Regions from separate parts of the Lysinibacillus sp. FSL K6-0075 genome, predicted to be linked through region 4. Evidence: riboswitches for the same ligand, from Rfam matches in the RefSeq annotation. Region 4 holds a riboswitch; each other region holds the start of a gene.
What was found. A riboswitch is a leader RNA that binds a small molecule or an ion and turns the genes downstream of it on or off. The one in region 4 is predicted to bind cobalamin.

Region 1: linked by a shared signal. The riboswitch ahead of MHB65_RS02665 (ABC transporter substrate-binding protein) and the one ahead of mmgD (citrate synthase) in region 4 are both predicted to bind cobalamin.
Region 2: linked by a shared signal. The riboswitch ahead of MHB65_RS21855 (iron chelate uptake ABC transporter family permease subunit) and the one ahead of mmgD (citrate synthase) in region 4 are both predicted to bind cobalamin.
Region 3: linked by a shared signal. The riboswitch ahead of MHB65_RS23040 (hypothetical protein) and the one ahead of mmgD (citrate synthase) in region 4 are both predicted to bind cobalamin.

Annotation. Positions count from the first base shown of each region.
Region 1 is NZ_CP151947.1:566,239-569,412, reverse strand. It holds gene MHB65_RS02670 (iron ABC transporter permease) at 1-655, opposite strand, end outside; gene MHB65_RS02665 (ABC transporter substrate-binding protein) at 652-1,617, opposite strand; cobalamin riboswitch at 1,755-1,938, opposite strand; gene MHB65_RS02660 (acyl-CoA dehydrogenase family protein) at 1,996-3,174, opposite strand, start outside.
Region 2 is NZ_CP151947.1:4,379,272-4,382,445, reverse strand. It holds gene MHB65_RS21865 (YdhK family protein) at 1-147, opposite strand, end outside; gene MHB65_RS21860 (biotin transporter BioY) at 263-859, opposite strand; cobalamin riboswitch at 1,014-1,202, shown strand; gene MHB65_RS21855 (iron chelate uptake ABC transporter family permease subunit) at 1,347-2,393, shown strand; gene MHB65_RS21850 (heme ABC transporter ATP-binding protein) at 2,399-3,174, shown strand, end outside.
Region 3 is NZ_CP151947.1:4,590,218-4,593,391, forward strand. It holds gene MHB65_RS23035 (cobalamin-binding protein) at 1-684, opposite strand, end outside; gene MHB65_RS23040 (hypothetical protein) at 668-1,225, opposite strand; cobalamin riboswitch at 1,386-1,584, opposite strand; gene MHB65_RS23045 (glutathione peroxidase) at 1,733-2,278, opposite strand; gene MHB65_RS23050 (hypothetical protein) at 2,364-2,918, opposite strand; gene ytvI (sporulation integral membrane protein YtvI) at 3,009-3,174, shown strand, end outside.
Region 4 is NZ_CP151947.1:2,535,465-2,538,638, forward strand. It holds gene MHB65_RS12420 (hypothetical protein) at 1-240, shown strand, start outside; gene MHB65_RS12425 (hypothetical protein) at 250-531, shown strand; gene MHB65_RS12430 (NUDIX hydrolase) at 587-1,072, opposite strand; cobalamin riboswitch at 1,320-1,516, shown strand; gene mmgD (citrate synthase) at 1,708-2,829, shown strand; gene prpD (2-methylcitrate dehydratase) at 2,928-3,174, shown strand, end outside.

The sequences.
Region 1 (3,174 bases), 2.0 Mb from region 4:
CACCATACAACAAAACATTTAGCTCTCGTCTTTGCGTCCATAGCATAATTGAACCTACAATAACAAATGGAAAGATCATTTGGACATATGGCCAACCACGCATCGATACAGAACCAAGTAACCAGCCTATTACCTGACGTAATTCTTCACCAGATAAAGCAATCATTAATGAAATAAGGGAACCTAAAAATGAACTAAAAATAACACCTGTTAATATCAATGTTTCCATTTTCAATGAACGGTCTACGAGTCTAGCGAAGCTCATGACAACTACCATCGTGATGATAGCACCGATCATACTAAAGGTTGGTAGAGCATACAAACCGACGACAGGGATAGAAATACTAAAAAAGATTGTTATAACAGCACCAACAGAAGCCCCTGATGAAACCCCTAGTGTGTATGGGTCTGCTAATGGGTTTTTTAATAAACCTTGGAATGCTGCTCCAGCAATAGCTAGAGATGCCCCCACTAGTCCTGCTAACAACACGCGAGGCAAGCGAATTTTCCAAAAGATATTGGCGGCTGTTTCATCAGCCGCCTTATTCCACAATACTTCTAATGGAATATGAACTGAGCCTATCGCTACGCCACACCAGATGCTAATAAGAAGAAGCGTACATGTTAGTGCATAGGCTAGTGCTATTTTTTTCACTTAAATACCTCAGGATAGATCGCTTTTGCTAATTCTTCTAGACCTTCTGCTAAACGTGGTCCCTGACGACTCGTTGTACTTTCATCTACCTGTACAATCGCATTATTTTTTACGGCATTAATAGTATCAAAACCCGCACGTTTTGGTATTTTCGTTAAAATATCTGGTACATAATGATATGTCACCACAATGACATCTGGATTTTTCGCGATAATTTGTTCTGCATCAATTTTATACCAATTATCACCATCTACAGCTACATTCTCTGCATTGATCATTTCAAGCATTGCGTTCATAAATGTGCCATTGCCAGCTGTATAAATATCTGGCTCATCCGATGCTTCGACTAACACTTTTTTTGGTTCAACATCCTTGACTTTAGTCAAAACTTCTTCTACTTTGGCCTTCATATTAGCAACAATTTTTCCAGCCTCTGGTAATTTCCCTGTAGCACGACCAAGTTGCTCAATTGTCGTATATGTTTCATTAAAGTCTTGTGCATTTCTTACTACAAACACTTTCAAACCTGCTGATTCAAGCTGTGCAATAGCCTCTTCTGAAAGAGACATGCTAGATTCGTGTGAAAAAACGATATCTGGTTTTAAGGCAATAATTTTTTCAATATCGTATTCCATTCCGCCAACCTTATCCTTCTCAGCTGCCTCTGGTGGATAATCGTCGTTGTCAGTAACACCAACTATTTCATCATTTAAACCAAGTCCAAAAAGGATTTCAGTGTTACTTGGAATAAGTGAAACAATTTTCTCAGGAGGTGCTTCAAGAGTAATGTCCTTGCCAAGGGCATCTGTTATAGTCATTGGGAATGTTGCTTCATCCTGTGCTGTTTCTTGCTGTGTTTGCTGCTCAGTAGCTGGCTTGTTATCTTTTGCTTCCTGTCCACAAGCAGCTAGCAAGCCTACTGCTAAAAATGCTGATAATCCTATTTTCCAAAATTTCTTCATGTGAATCCTCCTTCGTTGATCCGTGCGACATTTCACTTTATTCTGCATCAAAATAAAACCCCTCATCTTTGAATGATGAGGGGGCAAAATCGCACCAAAAAAACTGATACAAAATCCACCACCCTATCCTCGTAGGTTGTCATGTCTGTTATAAAGGCAGGTCTCCTGGCTTGTGCTCCTTGCGATTTTTCAAGCCTTCCCGAAATCTTCAGTGGCATCATTTGAAAAAACTCACACTTACAGTGGCGGGACCGCATCGGATTTACACCGATTTCCCTTTTCACTTTACTTAAGTAAAGAACCTTTACAATATTCAGTTGATTTCATTATACATGAAAATGAAAGAAGTCGCCTCCATTCAAGACGACTCCCAAGCTATTATACAATTTCAGAAAAATATTGGACTGTTTTCATTTGAGCACCCATTTCTCTTAATGACCACGTCTGCTCTAAATAAACGTCCGCTAGTTTTTCATATTTCCCACCAAATTTATGCGCCCATTCTACTGCTACAACACTTTCATAAAGATGAGCCATTTTTTTCGCCATATCTTTTGCTTCAAAAGTTTTCGTTGCCGCGTCTAAAGCGCTAAAGATTTGTAATTTCACAGCCATATTCGCTAATTGTTCTTTAACGATTTGTACTAACGAGCTGTTAGCTAATTTTTCTAAGCGTTCCTCCATCTCCTGTACAAACAGTTCATGTGCATGAAACTTATCTACTAACCGAATGAGTTCTAAGGCCAAAATATTAGCCGTCCCCTCCCACACCGTCAACACTTGTGCGTCTCTTAATAAGCGGGGCGTTACAAAGTCTTCGATATAGCCATTACCTCCGTGTAATTCAATTGCCTCACTAGCATAATGAACGGCTTGCTCTGCTGTTTCCTTTTTCATAATGGCAATATATAAACGATTCATAATAAGGTCTTGCTGTGTTCCCTGTCCACTCGTCACTTTATCGTATAATTGAATAAGATCAAAAACTGTCGCTACTTCCACATGCAACTTAGCCGCAAATTTACCTAAAGTATCCTGAACCATAGGGTATTGTGTTAAAGGCTTGCCAAATGCATAACGATTGGTTACGTAATGTTTTGCCTCTAAAAAGCCACGACGCATAATGCCAATTGAAGCTACTGCATTACAAATTCTTGAGAGATTTAGTGCTTCTAGCATGTAATAAATCCCTTTATTTTGCTCCCCTACAACATAGGCAAGTGCACCATCAAATTCTACCTCACCTGAAGGAACTGCTCGAACGCCTAACTTATCTTTCAGTCGGCGAATACGAAGATGATTGGCTGTTCCATCTTCTTTGTGCCAAGGAACTGCAAACAACGTTAAGCCTTTGGAACCTGCTGGCGCATCTTCTAGTCGTGCCAACACCATCGCTACTCCACACATGCCCGCATTGGATGCGAAGTATTTTTCACCATATAGGCGATACGCAGCGCCATCCTTTCTCGCCTCCACAACATTCGCGCCAACGTCTGAGCCTCCTTGACGTTCTGTTAAAAATGTCGCACCTTCATATAACTCTGTGTCGCCTGTTGC
Region 2 (3,174 bases), 1.8 Mb from region 4:
TGAATGGTTCATCGCAGAATGATCGATTTCTTCAGAAGTATCCACAGAAGTGGATGCAGGCTTTGTTTGATCCTCTGTACAAGCCGATAAACTAATTAGAGCGACTACTGATAATAGTCCGATTGACCATCTTCTATTGAATGTCATGTGATATCCTCCTCACTATTTGCCCTTACTGTAGCAAATAAATGTGCAGAAATGATGGACATGACCTATGAATAAATTTTCCTCTAGTCTGACACGAAAGAAGTGAAGAGATATGTTATTGAATGGGCATGATTTTCAATGTTTTTTGTAATCTATACGCGAAGATACCAGCAAAAATGGCTAAAATAATATCTTTTGGTAGTGGAGGCATCATCCAAAGCCAAGCTAGCTTATAAGAAAAATTCTCTGGCGCACTCGCCCAAAGCTTGTATGCAAAAAACATCCAATTTGTTCCTATCAAATAATTTATAGCCGTTGCTACTAAAGCAGCTACGATAAAGCTTTTCTTTGTCCCGCTTCGTTCCACGATCCACCCTGCAACAAATGCCGCTAAAATAAATGTAATAATAAACCCAAAGGTAGGACTTAAAATTTGACCAATTCCACCACCAAAGCGAGCAAAGACAGGTGCTCCTGCCAAACCCACACACATATAAATTGTACAGGCGAGCGCACCTTTTCTACTACCAAGAATAAGCCCTGCTAAAATCGCAAAAAAGGTTTGAAGCGTAATGGGTACACCACCAACTACCATAAAGGGTGCAAAGGAAGTGATATTAGCACCCACCATCATTAGCGTTGAAAATAATCCAATATAGGTAATGTCGACAGTTCTTAATTTATGATGACTATGTTGTGTAACAGTTGCCATGATTTCACCTCGTTTTAAAAGTTATTACAGCTAGTGTAAAAAACGAAAGTATCTGTGTCAACCTTATTATTAAAATTAGTTAACTCAAATGCTAGATGCATTTCTATGTAGACTAACTATCTATAAAAATGTATGATAGAATCGTCACAATTTTATAACTTCAAATACTATTGGTGTGATATTTTTGAATGTCACTTAAAAGGGAAGTCGGTGGAAGTCCGATGCTGTCCCGCAACTGTAACGAGGAATCCTATAATATTATTTGCCACTGTGTAAGAATGGGAAGGCAATTATAGGATGTTGAATCGAAGCCAGGAGACCTGCCAGTTAGTAATACCTGTAATGCCCACGAGGATGCAAGCAATTACGGACAATAGCTGGATATTTTCTGACTTTGTTTAATCTAGGGTATTTCTATGTGTATTTTCGCATGGAATACCTTTTTTTATTGCTTCATTCATCAATATTCAGTAGGAGTTTAAAACAGATGAATAAAAAATTTATGTTATTTTCCTTTGTACTTTTCATGGTATTAATTGTTTCAATGACATTTGCTGTAATGGTTGGCTCTGTTTCAGTTACACCATTATATGTATGGAAAGTTATTCTTTCTAAAATTCCTTTTATACAAAATGCTATCGAACAAGATTGGAGTCGCTCACAGGAAATCATCATTTGGCAAATAAGAGCACCTCGTGTTTTGCTAGCTGCTATTGTTGGAGCGGGGTTAGCCATTGCGGGGGCAGCGATTCAGGCGCTTGTACGAAATTCCATTGCTGACCCGTATATTCTAGGAATTTCTTCAGGGGCAGCTGTCGGAGCTACTTCTGTAATTATTTTAGGGGCCTTTTCATTTTTAGGGATTTACGCTCTGTCAGTATCCGCATTTCTTGGGTCATTACTTGCCATTGCACTTGTTTTTTTCTTATCACGTGTTGGTGGACGTGTCTCTATTTTCCGCTTGCTATTGGCAGGTATGGCTGTGTCCTTTATCTTAACGGCTATCTCTAACTTTATTTTAATGATGTCAAAGCAAGAAGGGGCTTTAAAGGCTGTTATGTTTTGGATGCTAGGTAGTTTAGCTGGAGCTAAATGGAATAATATTGTGATTCCAGCTTTCGTATTCTTCGTTGTATTTGGGCTACTGTGGCTACACTATCGCAATTTAAATTTATTATTACTGGGGGAAGAGGCGGCAGTGACATTAGGCGTGAATCTTCAGCAATTTCGTATCCAGCTAATATTACTCGTTTCTCTGTTAACAGGTGTGCTTGTCGCAGTTAGTGGTTCTATTGGATTTGTGGGATTAATTATTCCCCATATTGTGCGATTAATTGTGGGCTCAAACTATAAATATGTAATACCTATTAGTGCTTTAATAGGTGGAATATTCTTAGTGTGGGCAGATGCCTTTGCTCGAATCATCATCGCTCCTCAGGAAATGCCAATTGGTATTATTACAGCTTTTTGTGGAGGACCATTTTTCATTTGGCTACTCCGTCGTAACAACTATTCTTTCGGTGAAGGAGATTAATTTCCATGACATTAGAAGCGAAACAAGTATCATTCTCCATTTACGATCAGCGTATACTACATGATGTAAGTATTCAAATAAAAGAAAAGCAATTTGTTGGATTAATTGGCCCTAATGGAAGCGGAAAATCAACATTGTTAAAAAATATGTATCGTCTCCTAAAACCCGAAAGCGGTACGGTATTATTAAATGAGCAGGATATTTTAAAGCAAACAAGTAAAGCAATTGCAAAAAATTTGGCCGTTGTTAGCCAAGAAACACCCGTTTTATTTGATTTCACTGTGCATGATTTAGTCAGTATGGGGAGAACGCCACATAAAAAGCTATTAGAGCTTGATCAAGAGCAAGATTTCCAAATTGTTAAAGATGCTCTTAGACAAACGGGTATATCTCATTTAGAGAAACGAAGCTTTAGCTCTCTTTCAGGAGGCGAGAAAAAGCGCGTAATGGTTGCACGAGCACTCGCTCAACAAGCACAGGTACTAATATTAGATGAGCCGACGAATCATTTAGATATTCAACATCAACTTCAACTCATGGATTTAATTCAGACCTTACATTTAACCGTAGTGGCAGCTTTGCATGACTTGAATATCGCTGCTATGTACTGCGATCAAATTTACGTTTTACAGCAAGGGCGGATCGTTTGTCATGGTACACCAGAGGAAGTGCTGACGCCAGCATTGTTGCAAGATGTATTTGGTGTCTTTGCCGATATTCAAACACACTCACTGACAGGTAAGCCTTATCTCACATATGTCCCTGACCAATTTGCGAAGAA
Region 3 (3,174 bases), 2.1 Mb from region 4:
ATTAACATTAGCTGCATCTAGTATTTCTTGTTGGAAAGTGCTAGAGCCCGCTGTATAAATGTCTGGCTTAGGGCTAACCTCTAAATAAACATTTTTCGGCGTCTTTACGTCTTTCACCTTCGTTTGTACTTCAGCAATTTTCGCTTTAATCTCTTCGTTTAATTTACTTCCTTGATCAGCAACATCCATCACAGCAGCAATTTGTTCGATATCTCCATAAACATCATCGAAAGTAGTCGCAGATTGAATAACAAACACTTTAATTCCTGCATCTTCAAGCGGCTTTAGTGCATCCTTATCACCGATTGTATAAGCAATGACAACATCTGGCTTTAACGCTAAAATTCGTTCACTGTTAAAATTCGTAGTATCAGAGACACGTTCAATTTTTTGTGCTTCCTCTGGGTAAGTATCGTACTCAGTTGCCCCTACAATTTTATCGCCAACACCTAGAGCAAACAAGATTTCAGTATTACTTGGTTGTAATGATACAACTGTTTTTGGAACTTCATTAAATTCTATTTCAACACCACGGTCATCTGTCACTTTATAGCTTGTTTTCTCTGTGTGTTGTGTATCCTGTGAAGCATCTTTGTTTTTTGTATCTTCAGCAGTGCCACAGCCTGCTAACATCAGTGCAAGTAAGAGCACTGATAGCCATTGGAATTTAAATACTTTCTTCATTATTATTCTCCTTTTTCTTTTTCATTGGGTATGATTTACTAATAAATGGTATTTCAGCTATTCCTGTTTGCTGATTCATAAAAACAGCCATGACAAAACATACATTAGCTAATAAGCCAAGGTAATCGAAAAGAATAGCAGGAACCGCTCGTTCTTCTGATACTTTGTGTAAGGTACGATATGATTTTTTTGCTTCACTGCGGCAAAGATGTAAAGCAGCAGCGGCCTCAGTTCCTTGAGGTAAAACAAAACTTTGAATCTCTTCCTTCACATGACCAACGTAAAAGTCATAACGCTCACTTAACCAAGATAAATCCTCTTCAGTTACTGCTAGTTTTCCACGAACTGAGCCATTGACATGATAAGCCATAGGTAAAATAAGCATTAAATCCTCTTCAACAACTTGAATATCCTCTTTTTTTACTGCAGCTAATGCAACTCCTAGATGTGTTGTGAGGCTATCCGTTCGAATTTCAAAATCGACCGTTGAAGCTTTCTCACGCATAAATGGATAACAAGAATAACGTGCATCTTTTTTCACTTGCTGTCCCCCCTACTTTCTATAATGAAAAATTCTTACATGAAAGGCATAAAAAAAGCCGCTCCTTTTGCAAAGGAACGACAAAAATAACATAATGATCGCCATCAAGCTCGACTTAGCCTATGTTTTTGCCGTATATCCTCCTAGCTTCCGAGAAGTTTTTATACGTTCAAATAAAGGTCGGTCTCCTGGCTTGTACAGTTCATTACATGAAACGAATGAGTTATAAAGAACCTTCCCATCTTCTTTGAGACAGTGGTAAATCTTTATAATGGCTGTACTTACAGTTGCGGAAACAGCTCCGGTTTTTCACCGGATTCCCGATTATGCTAACTAGCACCTTTATTCTGCAAGAATAATTCATTTGTAAAGCAGTTTATCATATATGATTCAGAAAAAATAGTTGTGCTGCGCATGGATAACTTTAAACATCCAGCAATATTTCTACTTTAAGAGAAAATTTAAAACCATTTTATAAGTTTTTACATTATTAAAAAAATTTATAGACTATAATAGTGTTTCAATTGCCTGTTCGATATCGAGCTGAGAATCTGTTGGCTCAAAGCGTGCGACAGTCTTACCACCAGCATCTACTAGAAACTTTGTAAAGTTCCAGCGAATATTACGACCATCTAAAAAGCTTGGGGCAAGTTGAACAATTGCTTCAGCAAGCATTTTCTCTTGCATACTTGCCTTACCAAATTCTCGAAAATTCGCTTCATGCTTTAAATAATTAAAGAGTGGATGTGTAGCCTCACCATTCACCTGTACAAGCTCAAAAATCGGGAATGTGACTCCATAGTTCACCTTGCAAAGATGCTTAGTTTCCTCCCCATCTTCAGGATTTTGATGACCAAATTGATCACAGGGGAAGCCAAGGACTACAAAATTTTCTTTCCCATATTTATCATACATTTTTTGTAAATCTTCAAATTGATATGTAAATCGGCATTGATTTGCCGTGTTAACAATTAACATTGTTTTTCCACGATATGTTTCCATCGATAAAATTTCACCATTAGGCTTCCGTACTAGATAATTATAAATGCTCATGCCATAACCCCTTATAGTTTTTCGTTTATTATAGTTGACTAGTCAACAGATCATCAAAGAATTTGCCCAAAAAAACACCATCTCGCTACTTTGAACGGATGGCTGACTTATACTTCTTTTTATATTTAGCATCTTGCTCTTCATTAATTAAACGATGGGCAATGTCTAATAATTTCGAGTCATTTGTTTGATCATATAGCTTTTTAAATGACATAATAATATCCTGTCGAATGAGAGATGGCTGCTTTTCATCTATACATGTTTGAAATCTTTTAGCTAGATATGACACAACCAGATCTCTTTGTACCTGTCCTGCTTGCCCAATTTTCCAAATTGCTTGTAATGCATGCCTTGCTGTGACGGATTGTTCGTCATAAGTCACAGCCCAAATCTTTAAGAAATCCTCCAATACCCTTTCTTCTGGATCACTTTTTGCAGCTAAAGCGCATAAAATTTGTGCAGCACGTGCACGAGAATATCCATTTTTGTATGTAAGTGCTTTTATTAGCTGTTCCCAAACTGCATATGTCCAATCTACGGGTTCCTGCATAATCTTCAATAATTCCTCGTAAGATTCATATTGAATATCGCGATCATGCTCTGTTAGATTATTAAAAAGTTGCAGAATCTCTTTTTCCATAATTTATCCCTACCTTTATTGTTTCAGAACGTAATAAAATTTGATTTATGGTACACTTAACTTAATTTTTTTCGCAAAGAAGGTGAGTTTATGAATAAATTTAATGCTAGGAAATTGATTTTTCGGTTGATTGTGATTTTATCCCTACTTATAGCTGCCTATTTTGTTATCCCTGTGTCCATGCCTTTAATATTCGCTGGGATTAGTGCATTTTTCTTAGAACCAATTGTCATGTTCTTTAAGCGGAAATGGAAAA
Region 4 (3,174 bases):
TTAAAGGTCCGTGTTGTATCCACCGAAAATGATAATGTCACGGTGAATTTGCCGATTAAACTTGTCAAAGCCGTACTCATGGCTGGACACAGCATCGCAGCGAGTATTCCACAATCGGAAAAATACGTGAAAGATATCGACATCAATCTTCTTCTTGAAGCGATCGAAAATGAACTAGATGGACAAATTGTAGATATAAAATCGGCAAACGGAGATACCGTTGCAGTCTTCATTGAATAGAGGCGACGAATGATGCATGTAAAAGTGAAAGCAAAAGACGTTCGCTTTACTGTCCCTGTTCCCTATGCTGTGTTAACCATTGTCCTCTCCATTTTAACTTCCAAATGGATTCAGCAACAAGTTAATAAGTGGACAAAGGCATACTTCGATCAAAAGAAAATAGACTTTACCTTTCCGCTCATCGACAAAGAAATGCTCAAGCCGATTATCAAGGAGCTACAAAATTATAAAGGGCTCGTGCTAGTCGATGTCAAAGCTCAGGACGGTACTGAGGTTAAGGTTAGACTATAATACCCAAGAAAGAATGATTAGAGCATGTTTGAATAAAAAGCATGCTCTTTGTTATTTAAAGAATATCCTTTGCAAAAGAACTACCTAAATCCCACAATGTATCTTCCAGATTGTTTAATAGCAGTTTCGTTCTTTTCTCAAGTTGATCTGGTAGCTCATTTTTACTGAAATAGGTAAGTTTCAAGCTCTCATCATCCTTCATCTCCAATATACCCCTTACATTTTTCGCAATATAAAGATGAATAACTGTATAGACCTCATCCCCATTTGGATATTGGAAATAATAATCTGGCCCTGAAAAAACACCCACCAAGTCAAATTCATTCGCTACAAGTCCTGTTTCTTCATGAAGCTCACGAGCAGCAGCTTCCTCTAACGTTTCTTTTAGTTCCAATGCACCGCCAGGTAATCCCCAATCCAACGTATCTGATCGATGTTGAAAGAGAATTTGCTTGTCATCGTTACCCACAAGAATGGTCGCCCCAATACTGATAATTGGTCTACTACCGATGTATTTCCTTAACTCTGTAATATATCCCATATTGGTCCCTCCTATAGATCATAAGAAACGATTCGCCTTTCTTCCTTTAAAAACCTCTATTTTCCTTGTAATGCTTAAAATTGGATGTATTGGGATAGATGCACAATCTTTTTTTGTACAAAATATTGCTAAAAAACGCAGAATAGTTCATCAAAGATGAAAAATAGCTTTTTATAATCAGTCTTTTCTGAATTTTACCTATATTGATTGTTTTGAAAACTCTATGTTAAGGTAAAAAGACAAATTGAATATGCTAAATTTTGGTGGTTCAAATGGGAGCTGATTCTATTTGATTAAAAGGGAAGTTGGTGAGAGTCCAACACTGTCCCGCAACTGTATTTAGGAGCTCGAAAACAAAGCCACTGTTTTGTTTGTCAAAATGGGAAGGTGTTATGGGAGCGTTGATCATAAGTCAGGAGACCTGCCACGAAAAAAAGCATCAATTGACCTACGAGGATAGGGAGGTGTTAGCTACTGCATGATTGTGAATTCATGTAAATTCACTGTTTTTTTGGTCTGTCATGCTTTTGTAGATTAACAACTTCTAGAAAGGGATAGGAGTTGTTTTTTTGTTGTTCTGTCGTGTTTGAATGGTAACGCTTACAAGAATAATTAAACAAAGGGGCTGTCATTAAATGGAGTTAAATTATTCACCAGGTCTTGATGGAATCATTGCCGCTGAAACAAAGCTATCTTTTTTAGACACTGTAGGAAGTCAAATAGTTATTCGAGGCTATGACTTGATTGAATTATCTCAGCGATATTCGTATTTAGATATTGTTTACTTATTGCTGCATGGAGAAATACCAACTACCGAGCAACAGGCTGATCTACAGGACAAATTGAAAGCTCATTATCAGGTTCCTCAAGAGCTATTTCAAATTTTCAAGCTATTGCCCAATGAAACACATGCGATGGATGGGCTTAGAACAGGAATTTCCGCTTTAGCAGGCTTTGATCAGCACATCAATGATCGTTCGACTGAAATGAATTTATCGCGAGCATATAGACTTTTAGGAGGTATGCCCAACATCGTAGCAAATAGCTATCGTGTATTAAATGGACAAGAGGTTGTCGAGCCGGATAGTCAACTTTCCTATAGTGCCAATTTTTATTACATGATTACGGGCAGAAAGCCAACTGCGTTAGAAGAAGAAATTTTTGATCAGTCACTCGTTTTATATAGTGAGCATGAGATGCCAAATTCAACATTTGCGGCTCGTGTCATTGCTTCTACACAATCTGATTTGTATGGCGCTTTAACGGGAGCTGTCGCATCGTTGAAAGGGAATTTACATGGAGGGGCTAACGAGGCAGTCATGTACATGCTTCTTGAAGCCAAAACAGTAGAAGGCTTTGAAGCATTGTTGAAAAACAAGCTACAAAATAAAGAAAAGATTATGGGCTTTGGCCACCGTGTCTATATGAAAAAGATGGACCCAAGAGCGCAAATTATGAAAGAAGCCTTGCACAAATTATGTTTAGAGCAAGGGGATGATCGCTTATATCACATGTGTGAAGCTGGTGAAAAAGTGATGGTACAGGAGAAAGGGTTGTATCCAAATTTAGATTATTATGCAGCACCCGTGTACTACATGCTTGGTTTGCCGATTGAAATCTATACGCCAATCTTCTTTGGCTCACGAACAATTGGCTTATGTGCCCATGTGATTGAGCAGCATGACAATAATCGATTATTCAGACCTCGTGTCAATTATATTGGCGAGCGTCATAACCTTGAAAAACTGTCGGTATAATCAAGTTTTAACAACTCGCCATAAAGCTAATGGGCATTCTGACCAATGCCCATCAGCAAACTAGTATATCAAACTTAAGCCTTGAAAGGAAGATATAGATGATTAAAACAAATGACATAACAAAGACAGATCAATTACTTACAGATATTGCGGATTATGTACTAAATACAAAGATTACAAGTGAAGAGGCATACGAAACGGCACGCTATGTTCTATTGGATACTTTAGGCTGTGGCATTTTGGCCTTACAATATCCTGAATGCACGAAGCTTCTTGGTCCAGTAGTACCAGGCACAGTCGTTCCTAATGGTACACGTGTTCCTGGAACTTCCTATGTTCTTGATC